Regions from separate parts of the Shewanella sp. GD04112 genome, predicted to be linked through region 1. Evidence: predicted binding sites of a transcription regulator. Region 1 holds the regulator's gene; the other holds the start of a gene.
The links. Region 1 encodes FliA, which starts transcription of late flagellar genes. Its sites were predicted from a motif close to CTAAAGNTNNNNNNNNNNNNGCCGATA; they were not measured.

Region 1 (8,053 bases):
GGATGTTTATTCTGCTTTGCTCCTCCGTCTTAGTCATCGTGGTGATCGATGTGCCATTTCAGATCTGGAATCACAACAAACAGCTGAAAATGACTAAGCAGGAAGTGAAAGACGAGTATAAAGATACCGAAGGTAAACCTGAGGTCAAAGGGCGAGTACGCCAAATGCAGCGTGAGTTAGCGCAGCGACGCATGATGGCCGAAGTTCCCAATGCGGATGTGATTGTGGTGAACCCTGAGCATTATGCGGTGGCCATTAAATACGATGTGAAGCGCTCTGCAGCGCCTTTTGTTATCGCTAAAGGTGTGGATGAAGTCGCGTTTAAAATCCGCGAAGTGGCAAGGGCACATAACATTGCGATTGTCTCTGCACCACCGCTGGCGCGGGCAATTTATCACACCACTAAGCTTGAGCAGCAGATCCCTGAGGGCCTATTTACCGCGGTGGCACAGGTTCTGGCTTATGTGTTCCAGTTACGCCAGTACCAAAAAGGTCGTGGCCGTAAACCTATTCCAATCCCTGCTAATCAACCCATCCCTGACGAGCTGAAACACTAGTTAAGTGTTAGGTTAACGAAGAGATAGTTCACAGAGATAAAACCACGACTTGAAGCGCTAGTGGTTGGCGCGTTTTTTGCTTCCAGGCTGTTATACGTCAAAGTTTAGGTATCTGTGAATGGATGTTAAAGCCTCCCTAGGCCAAGTAAAACAGTTGAAACTGAGCTCTTTCAAGGGCATAGGTACGCCAATGCTAGTGCTTGCGGCATTGGCTATGATTGTATTGCCTATCCCGCCGTTTCTACTCGACGTTTTATTTTCTTTTAACATTGCCTTGGCTTTGATTGTTCTTCTTGTCGCGATTTATACCGACAGACCCTTAGACTTTGCTGCTTTTCCAACTGTTTTATTAGTCGCGACATTGCTGCGACTCGCGCTTAACGTGGCATCGACCCGTGTGGTATTACTCGAAGGTCACAATGGTGGTGACGCCGCCGGTAAGGTGATTGAGGCCTTCGGCTCCGTGGTGATTGGCGGTAACTATGCCGTGGGCCTAGTTGTATTTATCATCTTGATTATTATCAACTTTGCCGTTGTAACTAAAGGTGCTGGCCGTATTGCCGAGGTGAGTGCTCGCTTTACCTTAGATGCGATGCCGGGCAAGCAAATGGCCATCGATGCCGACTTGAACGCAGGTATTATTAATCAAGATCAAGCCAGAACCAGACGCGCCGAGGTGACCCGCGAAGCGGACTTCTATGGCGCAATGGACGGTGCATCTAAGTTTGTGAAGGGTGATGCGATTGCCGGTATCATGATCTTAGTTATCAACATTCTCGGTGGGTTTATTATCGGGATTGTGCAGCACGGTTTGACATTCTCCCAAGCCGTTGAAATTTATACCCTGTTAACCATTGGTGACGGTCTCGTCGCGCAAATTCCTGGTCTATTACTGTCAATCGCTGCGGCGTTGATGGTGACCCGTCAAAATGAATCTGGCGATATGGGCCAGATGCTGATCAGTCAGATGTTTGACAGTCACAAGTCGCTCAGTATTGCGGCTGGCGTACTCTTTGTCATGGGGATTGTGCCTGGCATGCCACATATGGCGTTTTTAAGCTTTGCCGTGATCACAGCTGGAGCCGCTTACTTTATCTTCAAACGTAATGAAGCCAAACGTACTAAAGCCCTTGAGCAAGTCAAAACGGGCCCAACGGAAAGAGCCGAAAGAGAACCTAAAGAACTTAGCTGGGACGATGTACACCATGTTGACACTATTGGTCTGGAAGTAGGTTACCGTTTGATCCCATTAGTCGATAAGGGACAAGGTGGGGAATTACTGAGCCGGATCAAAGGGGTACGTAAAAAACTTTCTCAAGAGCTGGGCTTCTTGGTGCCTGCGGTACATATTCGTGACAACCTCGATTTATCACCCAATGCCTACCGCATCTCGTTAATGGGCGTGGTGGTTGGAGAGGCGGATATTCGCCATGACTGCGAACTTGCCATCAACCCTGGCCAAGTTTATGGCAAGCTCGATGGTATCGAAACACGTGATCCAGCCTTTGGTCTCGAAGCCGTGTGGATTGCCCCTGAGCTGCGTGAACATGCACAAACCTTAGGTTATACCGTGGTGGATGCCGCGACAGTGGTGGCAACCCATATTAGCCAAATATTGACGAATAATGCGGCGAAACTCTTAGGCTACGAAGAAGTGCAACAACTGATGGATATGCTTGCTAAGCATTCGCCTAAGCTGGTGGATGGCTTTATTCCTGATGTGATGCCGCTCGGAAATGTCGTAAAAGTGATGCAAAACCTATTAAATGAAGGAGTTTCTGTCAGAGACTTGCGTACCATAGTGCAAACTTTGTTAGAATACGGCACTAAGAGTAACGATACTGAAGTGTTAACGGCGGCAGTGCGTATCGCATTGAAGCGCATGATAGTTCAAGAGATCTCGGGTCCTGAACTTGAAATACCTGTCATAACTTTGGCGCCAGAGTTGGAACAGATGTTGCATCAGTCAATGCAAGCAACCGGTGGCGATGGCCCAAATATCGAACCAGGTCTTGCAGAGCGTATGCAGCAATCCTTAGCGGATGCCGCTCAAAAGCAAGAAATGGTTGGTCAGCCCGCTATTTTGCTAACGTCAGGTATGTTACGTGCGACACTGTCTCGCTTTGTTAAATATACTATTCCTAATCTCAGAGTGATTTCTTACCAAGAAATCCCCGATGAAAAGCAAATACGCATAGTGTCTGCCGTCGGCCAGTAGAGGACGCATAAGTGAAGATTAAACGTTTTTTTGCCAAAGACATGCGTGCTGCACTGGCCCAAGTGAAGGACACGCTCGGCTCCGATGCCGTGATTATGTCGAATAAAAAGGTAAATGGCGGCATTGAGATTGTGGCCGCCGTTGACTATGACGAGCCCAAAGCGAAGGCGCCTGCCGCTGCACCGACTTTTATGGATGTGAGTGATGACTTAGTGTCGCTCGGTGCTAAAGCGCCGATTCGCGCTGAAACTAAGTTAAAACCCTCGGCGCCAGCAGACTCTCTCCAAGCATTGCTCGAGAAGCAACAAAGCCGTTTAAACCAACAGCTCACCCATCAACAGCAAGACGCCGAATTGCCTGCGTGGGCACAAGGTCTACAAGCTCCAGCCGCGCCAAAAGCTGAGCGCCGAGATATGGGACAGGCTTTCGATAAGAAGCCGCAGGTTTCACAGAAGCAAAATGCGGATATTGAAGCGATGCGTGATGAGTTAGCATCCTTACGCAATTTGCTTACTCATCAAGTGTCTGCGCTGATGACTGAACACAAAAAACGTATCGACCCTGTGGGTGCGATGCTGGAGTCAAAGTTACTGGAAGCGGAGTTTTCGCCTGCTGTTGCGAACAAGTTAGCGGCGCTTAGTCAACACTATACCCCGGCAGAATTAGTTCGTGCCTTGCCACAAAGTCTAGCTAATATGCTTGATAATCAAGGCGATGATATCGTTAAGCAAGGTGGCGTTGTAGCGCTGGTTGGCCCAACGGGTGTAGGCAAAACCACTTCTTTAGCCAAATTAGCGGCTCGTTTCGCCGCCCATCATGGTGCGGATCAAGTCGCCTTGATCACGACAGATCATTATCGTATTGGCGCCTATGAGCAATTGGCCACCTATGGCAAAATTATGGGATGCCCAGTTAAGCAAGCCCATGATCTTGCTGAGCTAGAGCAAATACTGTATCAGTTCAGAAATCGCAAGCTAGTATTGATAGATACCGCAGGAATGGGCCAACGAGATATGCGGCTTTACCAGCAACTTGATAATTTAACTGCAAATAGCAGAATACCTATCCGCAGTTATCTGGTACTGTCTGCCACAGGACAGCGCCGTGTGCTACAGGATGCTGTAAATCACTTTAAACGCATTCCATTATCTGGTGTTGTACTCACCAAACTCGATGAGTCCGTGTCGTTAGCGGGTGCATTAAGTGTGTTGATCCAAAGTGGGTTGCCATTAAGTTATGTTACGGATGGGCAGCGAGTGCCCGAAGATATGAAAGTTGCCGATACTTTATTGCTCGCAGAGCAGGCGTTAGCGGCCTTAGAAAACACTGAACAACAATCGTTACCAGACACAGCGTGGTCAGATAATATGACCTGTGCATTTGAGTAGAGTTATGACCCTGGATCAAGCAAGTGGTTTACGTATGATGAATCAACCCTATAACGAAAAAGTGAAAGTAATCGCGGTTACGGGTGGTAAAGGTGGCGTGGGTAAAACCAGCGTGTCTATCAATACCGCAGTAGCATTAGCCGAAAAGGGCAAGCGTGTCTTAGTGCTTGATGCCGACCTAGGCTTAGCAAACGTCGATGTCATGTTAGGGATCCGTGCTGAACGTAACCTTTCCCATGTACTCTCTGGCGATGCTGAGCTGGATGATATTATCGTCCGTGGTCCTAAGGGCATAGGCATTGTCCCTGCGACCTCAGGAACTCAAGGCATGGTAGAGTTGAGCCCTGCGCAACATGCGGGCTTAATTCGTGCTTTTAGTGAGATGCGCACCCAGTTTGATATCCTCATCGTGGATACTGCCGCGGGGATTTCTGACATGGTACTCAGTTTCTCCCGTGCGTCACAGGATGTGTTGGTGGTTGTTTGTGACGAGCCAACTTCTATCACTGACGCCTATGCGTTAATCAAAATTCTCAGCCGCGAACACGGCGTTTTCCGCTTTAAAATTGTTGCTAATATGGTGCGCAGTTTGCGCGAAGGTATGGAATTGTTTGCTAAACTCAGTAAAGTGACCGACAGATTCTTGGACGTGGCACTCGAACTGGTTGCGACCATTCCGTTTGATGAAAACCTTCGCAAATCAGTGCGTAAACAAAAGTTAGTGGTTGAGGCTTATCCTAAGTCTCCAGCTGCGATTGCGTACCATGGCCTAGCGAATAAAATCATGAGCTGGCCAGTACCACAGCAACCTGGTGGGCATTTGGAGTTTTTCGTTGAGCGTTTAGTTCAGCGACCAGATTTTCAAGAGGAAAAAACGAGTGAATAAAGCCGCAGCGTATACTTGTTTAGACAGTAAAACGTCAATCGTTGAACAGTATGCACCGTTGGTTAAAAGAATTGCACATCACTTGCTCGCCAGATTACCTGCCTCAGTGCAGCTCGATGACTTGCTTCAAGCGGGGATGATGGGGTTATTAGAAGCATCATCCAAGTTTGATGGTGGCAAAGGTGCAAAGTTTGAAACCTTCGCCGGCATACGGATCCGTGGCGCCATGTTGGATGAGATCCGTCGTGGCGACTGGGTTCCCCGTTCTGTTCATCGTAATAATCGTCGAGTTGCTCAAGCCATTGATGAGTTAGAGCAAGTGTTGGGTCGTGATGCACGCGACACAGAAATTGCAGAAAAACTTGATATGACGCTCGATGAGTACCATCATATTCTTAACGATGTTTCTGTTGGTAAAATCATAGGGATAGAAGACTTAGGCGTATCGCAGGATATACTCACTTCGAGCGATAATGTCAGTGATGGTACATATGAAGCGTTAGCAGAAACCCAGTTTCATTCAGCACTAGTTGAGGCGATAAAATTATTGCCCGAAAGAGATGCGCTAGTGCTATCGTTATACTACGATGAAGCATTGAATTTAAAAGAAATTGGCGCCATTCTTGAGGTAAGTGAATCGCGAGTTAGCCAGATATTAAGTCAGGCAATGTTGCGGCTCAAAGGCAAACTCAAGCATTGGACATAAGTATAATTATTTATTGAGCACAGAATGTCGGCTCACCGGAGGAAACCTTGGACAAGAATATGAAGATTCTCATCGTTGATGACTTTTCGACAATGAGACGTATCATCAAGAACTTGTTGCGAGACTTGGGCTTTAACAATACCCAAGAAGCAGACGACGGCTCAACTGCGCTGCCTATGTTACAAAAGGGCGACTTTGATTTTGTCGTGACAGACTGGAACATGCCAGGTATGCAGGGTATTGATTTGCTGAAGGCTATTCGGGCTGACGATTCCCTTAAGCATTTACCCGTATTAATGGTTACCGCTGAAGCAAAACGTGAACAAATTATTGCTGCCGCACAAGCCGGTGTTAACGGCTATGTGGTTAAACCTTTTACCGCAGCAACACTTAAAGAGAAGTTAGATAAAATATTCGAACGACTCGCTTAAGCAGGGATGAGCTATGAAGTCACAAACATCAGGGCTCATTACGCTCGAGAAGGCTCAGCGTTTAGTTGAACTATTAAGCGCAAATGAACAAGCTCAAGCAGATGATTTATTTAGGGAACTCGCGGCTCCACTTCAACGGGAGCTCTTTGATGAAGTTGGTAAACTGACAAGGCAACTTCACAGCGCATTAATGGATTTCCAAGTTGATAATCGTTTGGTTGAACTTGCGAATACCGAAATTCCCGATGCTAAGGAACGGCTAAGTTATGTCATTGACATGACCGAGCAAGCAGCGAATAAAACCATGGATGCGGTAGAAGAGTGCTTGCCGCTCGCTAATGCATTAACGGCGAATATTCAACAAGTGATGCCTTCTTGGGACAAATTGATGCGCCGTGAAATCGCTCTGAGCGATTTTAAAGCGCTTTGCCACAATGTGCAGCATTTGATGTCACGTAGCGAATTGGATTCCAATCGCTTACGCGAATTGCTCAACCAGATTTTGATGGCGCAGGATTTTCAGGACCTGACTGGACAAATGATCCGGCGGGTGATCGATCTAGTGATGGAAGTTGAAAGTAATCTGGTGTCTATGCTGACAGTATTTGGTGAGCAACCCGTGATTGAGAGTCAGATTACTCAGAAAAATAATATTGAAGCTGAAGGACCGATAATGAATGCCGAGCTTCGTCAAGACGTCGTTACCGGTCAAGATGAAGTCGATGATCTGCTGTCGAGTCTGGGTTTCTAACTGGGAGTCAATTTGATGGCCTTTGATGTAGATGAAGAGATACTCCAGGACTTTTTAATTGAAGCGGGCGAAATTCTTGAGTTGCTGCAAGAGCAGCTGGTCGCGCTTGAAAACAATCCTGATGATACTAACTTGCTAAATGCCATTTTCAGGGGGTTTCATACTGTAAAGGGCGGTGCGGGTTTCCTTAGTCTCACTCCCATGGTGGATGTCTGTCACGAAGCAGAAAACACCTTCGATTTATTACGCACTGGCAAGCGCAGTGTCTCCGCAGAGTTAATGGACATCATTCTTCAGGCTGTCGATGCGATTAACACTATGTTTGCTCAAACCCAACAAGGCGAGCAACAAGACCCAGCAGATCCTGCATTATTGGCTAAATTGAAAATGCTCAGCTCCGGTGAGCCGCTTCCTTCCGAGTCAGGTCAAAGTAGTGCCGAAGTTGAACCATTGCCAGAACCTGAGCCCGAACCTGTCATAGAAACAGTGGTTGAAGTTGCCGCCGTTGAAGAAATGCCGATTGAGAAATCAGAGCTTTCAGATTCCAGTATCGATGAAATCGATGAAGCGGAGTTTGAAGCATTACTCGATGCGTTGCACGGCGCCGGAAAAGGCCCAGGAATTTCTGCTCCACAAGCCGATGCTGCCCCTGCGGTGCAAAATAAGCCTCAAGCGACATCCGCAAGCGCTAGCGATGATATTACCGATGACGAGTTTGAAGCGCTGCTCGATGAGCTGCACGGTTCTGGTAAGTTTAAAGGTAAAGTGGAAGAGCCTGCCAAGCCAAAAGCTGAAGCAGTTGCCGCGGCCCCCAAACCTGCCGCTCCAGCGGTTGATTCGGACGAAATCACTGAAGATGAGTTCGAGCGTCTCCTCGATGAGTTACACGGTAAAGGCGGTGCACCTGCAAAAGTGACTGCGAAAGCCGAATCTGCTCCAGCTAAAGCCGAGCCCGCTAAAGCGCCTCCAAGTGCCGTCGCGTCTTCTACGCCAGCCGCTCCTAAAGCCAGTGTTGCTGCACCAGCAACCCCTCCTGCGGTAAAAGCCAAAACTGATGTCGCGGTTGCTGAAAAAGCCCCTGCTAAAGCAGCGGCAGCAGCCTCTGCTAACGTACCT
Region 2 (8,053 bases), 1.1 Mb from region 1:
CTAAGCCCCGTTTGCGAAGATGGCAGGCTGGGCAATCACCGCAACCATCGCCGACAATGCCGTTATAACAGGTCAGGGTATGGTGGCGAACCAAATCGAGCTGCTGATATTTATCGGCCAGCGCCCAGGTTTGGGCTTTGTTGAGCCACATTAATGGCGTGATGATCTCAAGCTTTTTATCCATGCCTTGCATCAGTGCCGATTCCATCGCGCGCACAAAGTCGTGGCGACAGTCGGGATAACCGGAAAAATCGGTTTCGCAGACACCGGTAATAATCGCCTCGGCCCCTAATTGATAGGCGTAGATCCCCGCCAAAGTCAAAAACAGGATATTGCGGCCGGGCACAAAGGTGTTGGGTAAGCCATTTTCCATTAATTCGTGGGATACGGGGATCGCATCTCGGGTGAGGGCAGAAATCGCTAACTCATTGAGTAAGCTTACATCCATCACTTTATGGCTAGTGATCTTTAAGCGCTTGGCGAGGAATTTAGCAACTTCAATTTCTTCACGGTGACGCTGACCATAATCGAAGGTGATCCCGTGGACTTCATCAAACTGAGTTAAGGCTTGAATAAGACAAGTCGTTGAGTCTTGTCCGCCACTGAAAACCACTACCACCTTTGAAACTGATGCTGCTGACATAGGATCCACTTAAATTGACACATAAAATAGGGCGTAAGTGTAACTCAGGCGCTAGGGCTTGCAAACTCTTTGCTGGCGCGTGGCGCCGGGGATGCGGCACTTGGTATCACAATGGCTGAGGCGGTAAAAACTTGCAGCTGCAGCTAAAATCCTCTATAAATGCCGCCCCAGAAAAACGGAACGCTAGCATGAATTACCCAGTCAACGAAGTCTTTGAAACCATTCAAGGTGAAGGTGTCTTTACCGGAGTGCCCGCCATTTTTGTACGTTTACAGGGTTGCCCTGTGGGATGTGCTTGGTGTGATACGAAACAGACTTGGGATCTGCTTGAGGAAAATAAGGTGTCACCCGAACAAGTGATCACCGTCGATGGCTCCGTGGGGCGCTGGGCGAATCATACGGCGCAGAGTCTTATTGAGGCGTTTAACGCTAAGGGATACACGGCGCGCCATGTGGTGATCACAGGTGGTGAGCCTTGTATGTACGATCTGAATGAATTAACTCACACGCTTCATGCAGCCGGTTTTGCCACTCAAATCGAGACCAGTGGCACCTTTGAGGTGAAGTGCGATGCTGATACCTGGGTAACTGTTTCGCCCAAGATCAATATGAAGGGTGGTTATCAGGTGTTAGCGCAGGCCTTGATCCGCGCCAACGAGATTAAGCACCCGATAGCGACCGAAAATCATATCGACGAACTCGATGAGTTACTCAAAGGGATTGATGTGTCAGCGAAAACGATTTGTCTGCAACCGATCAGCCAAAAACCAAGGGCGACGGAATTAGCCATGAAGGTGTGTATTGCCCGCAACTGGCGTTTATCGATTCAGACCCATAAGTACTTGAATATCGATTAATCGCCACTTAGCGCTATGTACTCTTCTCTAACGCTCCGAATGGGGCGTTTTTTATCAGCAAAATCTATGGATTAAAGACAATTGTTTTAAGTAAGCGATAAAAATAATTTTGGATAAGCTGGAGTGCTAGAAAAAAACTGGGAAATAAAGCGGCATAAAGAGTGGGATGAGAAAGAAGTGGTGGAGGGAGAAGGATTCGAACCTTCGAAGGCGGAGCCGTCAGATTTACAGTCTGATCCCTTTGGCCACTCGGGAACCCCTCCACATATTTTCTTCAACTTTTAAGTCTGACTCATCGAGTCTGATTTAAAAGTTATCTTAAATCTTGGCCGGATTTAAGGGTAAAGCAAGTGTACAACAGACTAACGATTGACGAACCACATAAGATAAAAGTGGTGGAGGGAGAAGGATTCGAACCTTCGAAGGCGGAGCCGTCAGATTTACAGTCTGATCCCTTTGGCCACTCGGGAACCCCTCCACGAGTATCTTTTATAGCATCGCTAATTGTTAGTGCAAATGGTGGAGGGAGAAGGATTCGAACCTTCGAAGGCGGAGCCGTCAGATTTACAGTCTGATCCCTTTGGCCACTCGGGAACCCCTCCTCAATTGCGGCCGCCATAGTAGTCAGAAACGTTTGGCATGTAAAGTCTAAATATGAAAATTTTCCTAAAGTTCTGGTTCAACTGGTCGATTAACTAACAACGAGTTGTTTTAATGATGTTTTTTTATGCAGATCGATGTTCCTTTAATCAACGAAGCCCAAATTGGCTCCCGCTTAAATGCGGCAATCGAACACAACAGGCGAGGAGAGTTCGCCCTGTTGCTGTCGCTATTGTCTGCAGACGCGAGAGACATGGCGCAGTTTCAATGGCAAAAAGAACTCGATAATGCAGAAAAATTACAACGTCAGTTCGAGTTACCCCCCAAGCAAGCGCTTGTGGCGGATTTATCGACGGATAACAAGGTTACCGACAATAGTGCTGTTTTTGCTGAGCAAGGGGCGAGGGCGTTTCAACTGCAACAGGCATTGCGCCCAGAGGCATTAGTGATCCGCGGTGGTGAGCCTATCGCAATGGCCGAAGCCTTAAGCAATTGCGATCTCACCACACGTCTGCGCCAACGTGGCCAGTTACCCTCCCCGAAAATGGACGTCATGCATTTTGCCGATCAACTGGCGATTCAACGTAACTTAGTGCCGTTATTGGCCAGCGCCTAGCCTGTATGTCGTCTTGCCTCCAAGTCGTCTTGCCTCCAAGTCGTCTTGCCTCCAAGTCGCTATCGGGCTGTTAAGCAAGATTCTGTCTTTTAAAGCAATGCTAGGGATTAAAGGAACTTGTTGGCCAAATAGCCGTCAACTGTGTCGATGCACAATAATAAGCGTGAGCTAAAGCTGAGTCTCTGCCGCCACTGTTACCTATAATAAGGCGTTAATGATGCTGGTTTAAGTTGATGCATCACCCTTACAGCGATTAGAGAGGAAAAACAGATGAAAGGTATCATTGCAGGACAAGCGGCTACCGTGAACGACACTTGCACCGATTGCGGCAGTTTTGTGGATATTGGCGCTGTGATTGATGAGCAGGATACAGTGCTGGAGTTATCCTTCGCGTGTGCAGAGGCTGAGGTCGAAGCGACTAAGATGTTGGAGCGGGCTCAAGCGCGTTTTAGCCAAACCCAAGGGAATATTGTGCAGGATGAAGCGGGTGTTACCCTCAAGCTGGTCTTCGATGTGAGTGTCGAGAAAATGATTTTCCAATTAGAGAATGGCCTATGATGCAAGCGACCGTGAAGTCCGTTAGCGTTAATTTGTAATAAAGTGTGGCCGATGTTGCTGTTTTAAATGTAGATAGTGTAATCTGCATCAACAAAAATAAAGATAAATAGGCTCTATTAACACGCTTCTTTAGTGTGTTAGTCGCAGCAGTACCGTTTTACCCAACACGAAGTTTTGTAGGGATCAGAGTGAAGCGACGTCAGCATCAGCATTTATTAGAGTCTTTAGTGCATTCCACGGCTAAACAGCAGGGTGATTTTACTAAGACCGCAGAGTTAGCCACTGAGCTACTTTGCCAAAATTTAGCCGTTTCTCTGGTGTCGGTATGGATTTTTTCCGCCGATCAATCGAGCCAATCCCTGGTAGCGCAATTTGGCGCTATGGCCCTACAAGACACTCATCGTCCTTCGCAGTTGCAGACGCTGCCACGCTATTTAGATGAACTCAAAAATCATCGCCATATCGATGCGAGTAATACGCTTATCGATCCGCGCTTGACTGAGTTAGTCGATAACTATTTTATCCCTCGGCAAATTTTATCTAGTCTCGAGATTGGCATTCGCATTAATGGCCATCTCGAAGGCGTGCTTTGCCTTGAGCGAGCGCAACTGACTCACCATTGGCACGACAGCGAAATTCACCTTGCCTGCCAAATGGCCGATCAACTGGCCCTCACGCTGGCCACCAAACATACCTATGATAAAGAAGAGCGCTTAAGCCTGTTTCGCTGTGCCACCGAGCAGTCTCGTCAAATGAGCATGCTGATTAACCTGCACACCGAAAAAGTGGAATACGTGAATCAAGCCCACGAGGAGATCACTGGCTTAGCGCGTGAAAAAAGCATAGGCACTAATTTACGCGAGTTAAGTTTCTTTAAGCAGCACAGTGAATTAGCCGAGCAGACCTTGGCTAAAATTTTCAGAGGCGAGCAGGCTAAAGGCGAAGTGCAATTTAATCGAGCCGATGGCAGTCGCTACTGGCTCAAGTATGTGGTCAGCCAATTTATCACCGATCGCGGCAATCATTACGCCTTAGTCTCCGGCGAAGAAAGCACAGATGAGCACAACTATAAGGCGGAGCTTGAGCGTTTAGCCTGGCGTTGTAGCCTCACTGGGCTGAATAATCGTAGTCACTTCAATCGCGTATTGGAGCGCACCACCAATGGATTATTGCTGTTGGTCGATTTAGTCGCCTTTAAGCGTTTCAACGATACCTATGGTCACGAAAATGGCGACAGCTTGCTGATTGAAATTGGCCGGCGCTTAAAACATTTTTCTGAAATTAATAAGGCAACCGAAATTGCCCGCGTCGGTAGCGACGAGTTTGCCGTGTTGCTCACCGATGATAACGCGGTTTACGATCTGGATTATTTCAGTACCCGTCTATATCAGCATTTAGCCATGCCGATTTTAATCGGTCGTGAGCAAATCGAACCTAAACCTGCACTAGCGGTTGTCGATATCGCCTCGGTGGCCAATCTGTTCGCGCCGCTGACCTGCGCCGATATTGCGGTGCAATACGCGAAGAAGAAAAAGGGTACAGCTATTCAAGTGTTTAACAGCACCTTGCTCAGCGCCTTTAAGGAAGATGCGCAAATCGAGCGTGATTTGCATAGCGCCATTCGCGGCCGTCAATTCGAACTCTATTATCAGCCCTTACGGGATCTGGAGCAGAAAACCTATATCGGTGCCGAAGCCTTGATCCGTTGGCATCACCCGAAAAAAGGTGTGCTGTATCCCGGCGCCTTTATCGATATTGCCGAGCAATCTGGGATGATCAACGCCATTGGCAGCTGGGTGCTTGAGGCCGCGTGCCGACAATTGAATATATGGCAACACCATAATGCCGATTTAAGCATGCATGTTAACGTGTCGGCGCGGCAGTTTTTTAGCGGAAACCTGTATGAGCAAGTCTGGCAACTGCTGACGCGCTATCGTTTAAAGCCTAAAACCCTGATCCTTGAGATCACCGAGACGGAATTAATGGGTGACATTCGCCATGCCACGCTCTTATGTCAGGAATTGGCAGAGCTGGGTGTGGGGCTGGCCATCGATGACTTTGGTACGGGCTACAGCTCGATGCGCTATCTTAAACAATTCCCGATCAGTAAGTTAAAAATCGACCGCTCCTTTATCTCCGATCTCACCATTAGCCGCGAAAGCCAAGAAATCGTCTCGGCCATTATTGCGATGGCAAGCGCGCTTAATATTTCCTTGACCGCCGAAGGGGTTGAAACCGCCGAGCAGGAGGCGTTTTTAGCCAAGAGTTTTTGCCATCAGGCGCAGGGGTATTTATACAGTCCTGCGTTGCGAGAGCCCGAATTTGCGCAATTCTTATTGGCGGCAAAAGAACCTAATCTTGTCACGCATTAACCATTCAGATTAGTCGTACAGGAGATATAAAAACAAAAGGCAATCAATCGATTGCCTTTTGTTATCTGTGGACTAGGTTAACCCTTCATGCAGCACTGCTTAAACTTCTTACCGCTGTGGCAGACGCAAGGATCATTGCGCCCCGGTAATTTGGCATGCATTTGATGGCCTTTAGTGTAAAACCAACGACCTTGCTCGAAGATAAACTCAGAGCGCTCGTAAATGGCATCAATCTCGCCACTCATTTTATACCAGGCCTTAAAGGTCACAGTACCGAACTTGCTGCCATCGGGCTGGGTAGTGTCATTGGCGGATAATACATCGAGCCCTAACCATTGGGGATGAGGGCCTTGTTGGAGCTGCTCAAGGGTTAAGCCATCGAGGTAAGCTGCATGGTGTGTTTTGATAATGTAATCAAAATTTTTCAACACAAAAGCGCAGTAGCGAGAGCGCATTAATTGCTCAGAACTCGTCGCCAGTTGTGCTCCTGAATCGAGCCCTAGATGCAGTATTTGACAGCAATCTTGATAGATTTTTTGGCTGCCGCAAGGGCAGGTTTTGTCGTGTGTCATAATGGTAATGCTTTAAAATATAATAGATTACTGCTTTTTCTTTTGGCTGTCCGGTAATGGAGGGAACTGGCGGCCATAGTAAAGATTGGGTACAGGTTTGGCATTCAAATAGAAACTGGGTTCGGCACGGTTATTCATATCCAGTGTGACGTTCCAGCGCTGCTGAGAGTCTTTTTGGGTGCCAATCACAAATTTGCCAGCAAATTCACTCACTGGTTCGCCAGTTTCTTCTGCGGGGTAAAAACGCACTAAATAATAGCCAGTGTCGAACGCGCTGTTGCCCGAAAGCTTACGGTTGAGCACCCGGAAATCGATATCGATACGGGCCTTTTTATTGCGGATTTTATCGAAAAAACGTTGGTAAATAGCAACGATACTGTCGCGGCCATAATAGATTTCTTTACTTTGGCTTTCAGAGAGATAGCTTGCATCTTTCGCATAAATCTCTGCGGTGACTTCGGGGGCAAGCTCAGTAAATGCTTTAGTGAACAGCGGATAATTAGCATTGATCAGCTGATCGGTTGTCATGGTTGTTTTGGCTTTTGCAGGAGTTGCAAAACTTGGAAGCGACAATAGGCATATCAGGGCTAGCAGCAAAAATCTCATTACATTATTCTAATCAAGCATTCATGGCGCCACTATAATGGAGGTGCCCGCTGAACTAAAGGGTTGAATGTTTACAAAGTGTGTTTCTGTTCTAAAAGTACACACTGAGCGTTAAGAGTGGAGGAGCTTGCCATGCTAGATGATGAATCAGCACTGTTTTTTGAAGAAATGGCGGGGGTTGTGCCACTTAAGGGTGATGTGAAAGCGGTGAATTTGCAGCCTAAGGCACTAACGGAGGAGCAACTTCAGCGCCGTGATGCGTTGCAACGCGAGGCTTATTTAGCCTGTATGCCCTTGGATTTGAGTTTGATCCCGATAATAGCGCCCGATGATATTGCCAGTTTTAAGCGCGAAGGGGTGCAAGGGGCAGTGTTTAAGCGCTTAAGGCTAGGGCAGTACAGCATTAAGATGGAATTAGATGTACATGCCTACCGTTTAAGTCAGGCCCGTGATGCGTTGCTCAATTATCTGTTAGCGGCGCAGGCCCATGGGGAACGCTGCGTCATGCTTATCCATGGTAAGGGTCATAACAGTAAACCCGTGGCTGGTCTGTTGAAATCTGCCGTCTGCCATTGGTTGTCTCAACTTGATATGGTGCTGGCCTATCATTCGGCGAAAACCGAGCAGGGCGGCACGGGCGCCTTGTATGTGATGCTCACTAAATCCGAACAGCTTAAGATTGAGAACAAAGAGGCAAATCGTAAGGGAATGGGTTGGCGTTAATAGGCTTCTGAACGCATTGATTTTATCTGATTGTTACTCGCGTTCGTTATTAATGCCGAAGCTTAAAAGAAAATGCCCAACATCGTTGGGCATTTTTATCGGTTACATTTTCACACCTAAGAGCCTAGGTGTTACTGACGTCAGAGGCTTCATTCCGTCATGGTTTTAATTACCAACCACATTGACGATTCGCCGCTGTGTTTTGCTCATCGAGCCAGGTTTTAAGCGGCGCAAAATAATCGAGTACGGCTTTGGCATCCATTCCCTCAGTACCTGTCACTTCTTTTAAAGCAACTGGCCAAGGTTGACTTGCACCTAGCTCTAACATTTTATTGAGTTTTTCCCCAGCGGCTTGATTGCCATAAATACTGCATCTGTGTACAGGTCCTTTATCGCCGGCGGTATCACACAGTGCCTTATGGAACTGGAATTGCAGAATATGCGCGAGGAAGTAGCGCGTATAAGGCACGTTACCGGGCACATGGTACTTGGCACCTGGATCAAAA

Region 2: the regulator FliA is predicted to act here: its motif matches at 2,167-2,193, upstream of N7386_RS11470 (VC2046/SO_2500 family protein).

What each region holds. Positions count from the first base shown of each region.
Region 1 covers NZ_JAOEAL010000001.1:1,516,244-1,524,296, forward strand. The annotation lists gene flhB (flagellar biosynthesis protein FlhB) at 1-557, shown strand, start outside; gene flhA (flagellar biosynthesis protein FlhA) at 676-2,775, shown strand; gene flhF (flagellar biosynthesis protein FlhF) at 2,787-4,163, shown strand; gene N7386_RS06780 (MinD/ParA family protein) at 4,168-5,049, shown strand; gene N7386_RS06785 (RNA polymerase sigma factor FliA) at 5,042-5,755, shown strand; gene cheY (chemotaxis response regulator CheY) at 5,803-6,186, shown strand; gene N7386_RS06795 (protein phosphatase CheZ) at 6,200-6,937, shown strand; gene N7386_RS06800 (chemotaxis protein CheA) at 6,953-8,053, shown strand, end outside.
Region 2 covers NZ_JAOEAL010000001.1:2,572,041-2,580,093, reverse strand. The annotation lists gene queC (7-cyano-7-deazaguanine synthase QueC) at 1-643, opposite strand, end outside; gene queE (7-carboxy-7-deazaguanine synthase QueE) at 832-1,500, shown strand; tRNA gene N7386_RS11485 (tRNA-Tyr) at 1,679-1,763, opposite strand; tRNA gene N7386_RS11480 (tRNA-Tyr) at 1,894-1,978, opposite strand; tRNA gene N7386_RS11475 (tRNA-Tyr) at 2,018-2,102, opposite strand; gene N7386_RS11470 (VC2046/SO_2500 family protein) at 2,228-2,716, shown strand; gene N7386_RS11465 (DUF406 family protein) at 2,987-3,274, shown strand; gene N7386_RS11460 (EAL domain-containing protein) at 3,463-5,646, shown strand; gene N7386_RS11455 (YchJ family protein) at 5,724-6,218, opposite strand; gene N7386_RS11450 (hypothetical protein) at 6,246-6,824, opposite strand; gene smrA (DNA endonuclease SmrA) at 6,957-7,547, shown strand; gene N7386_RS11440 (M2 family metallopeptidase) at 7,717-8,053, opposite strand, start outside.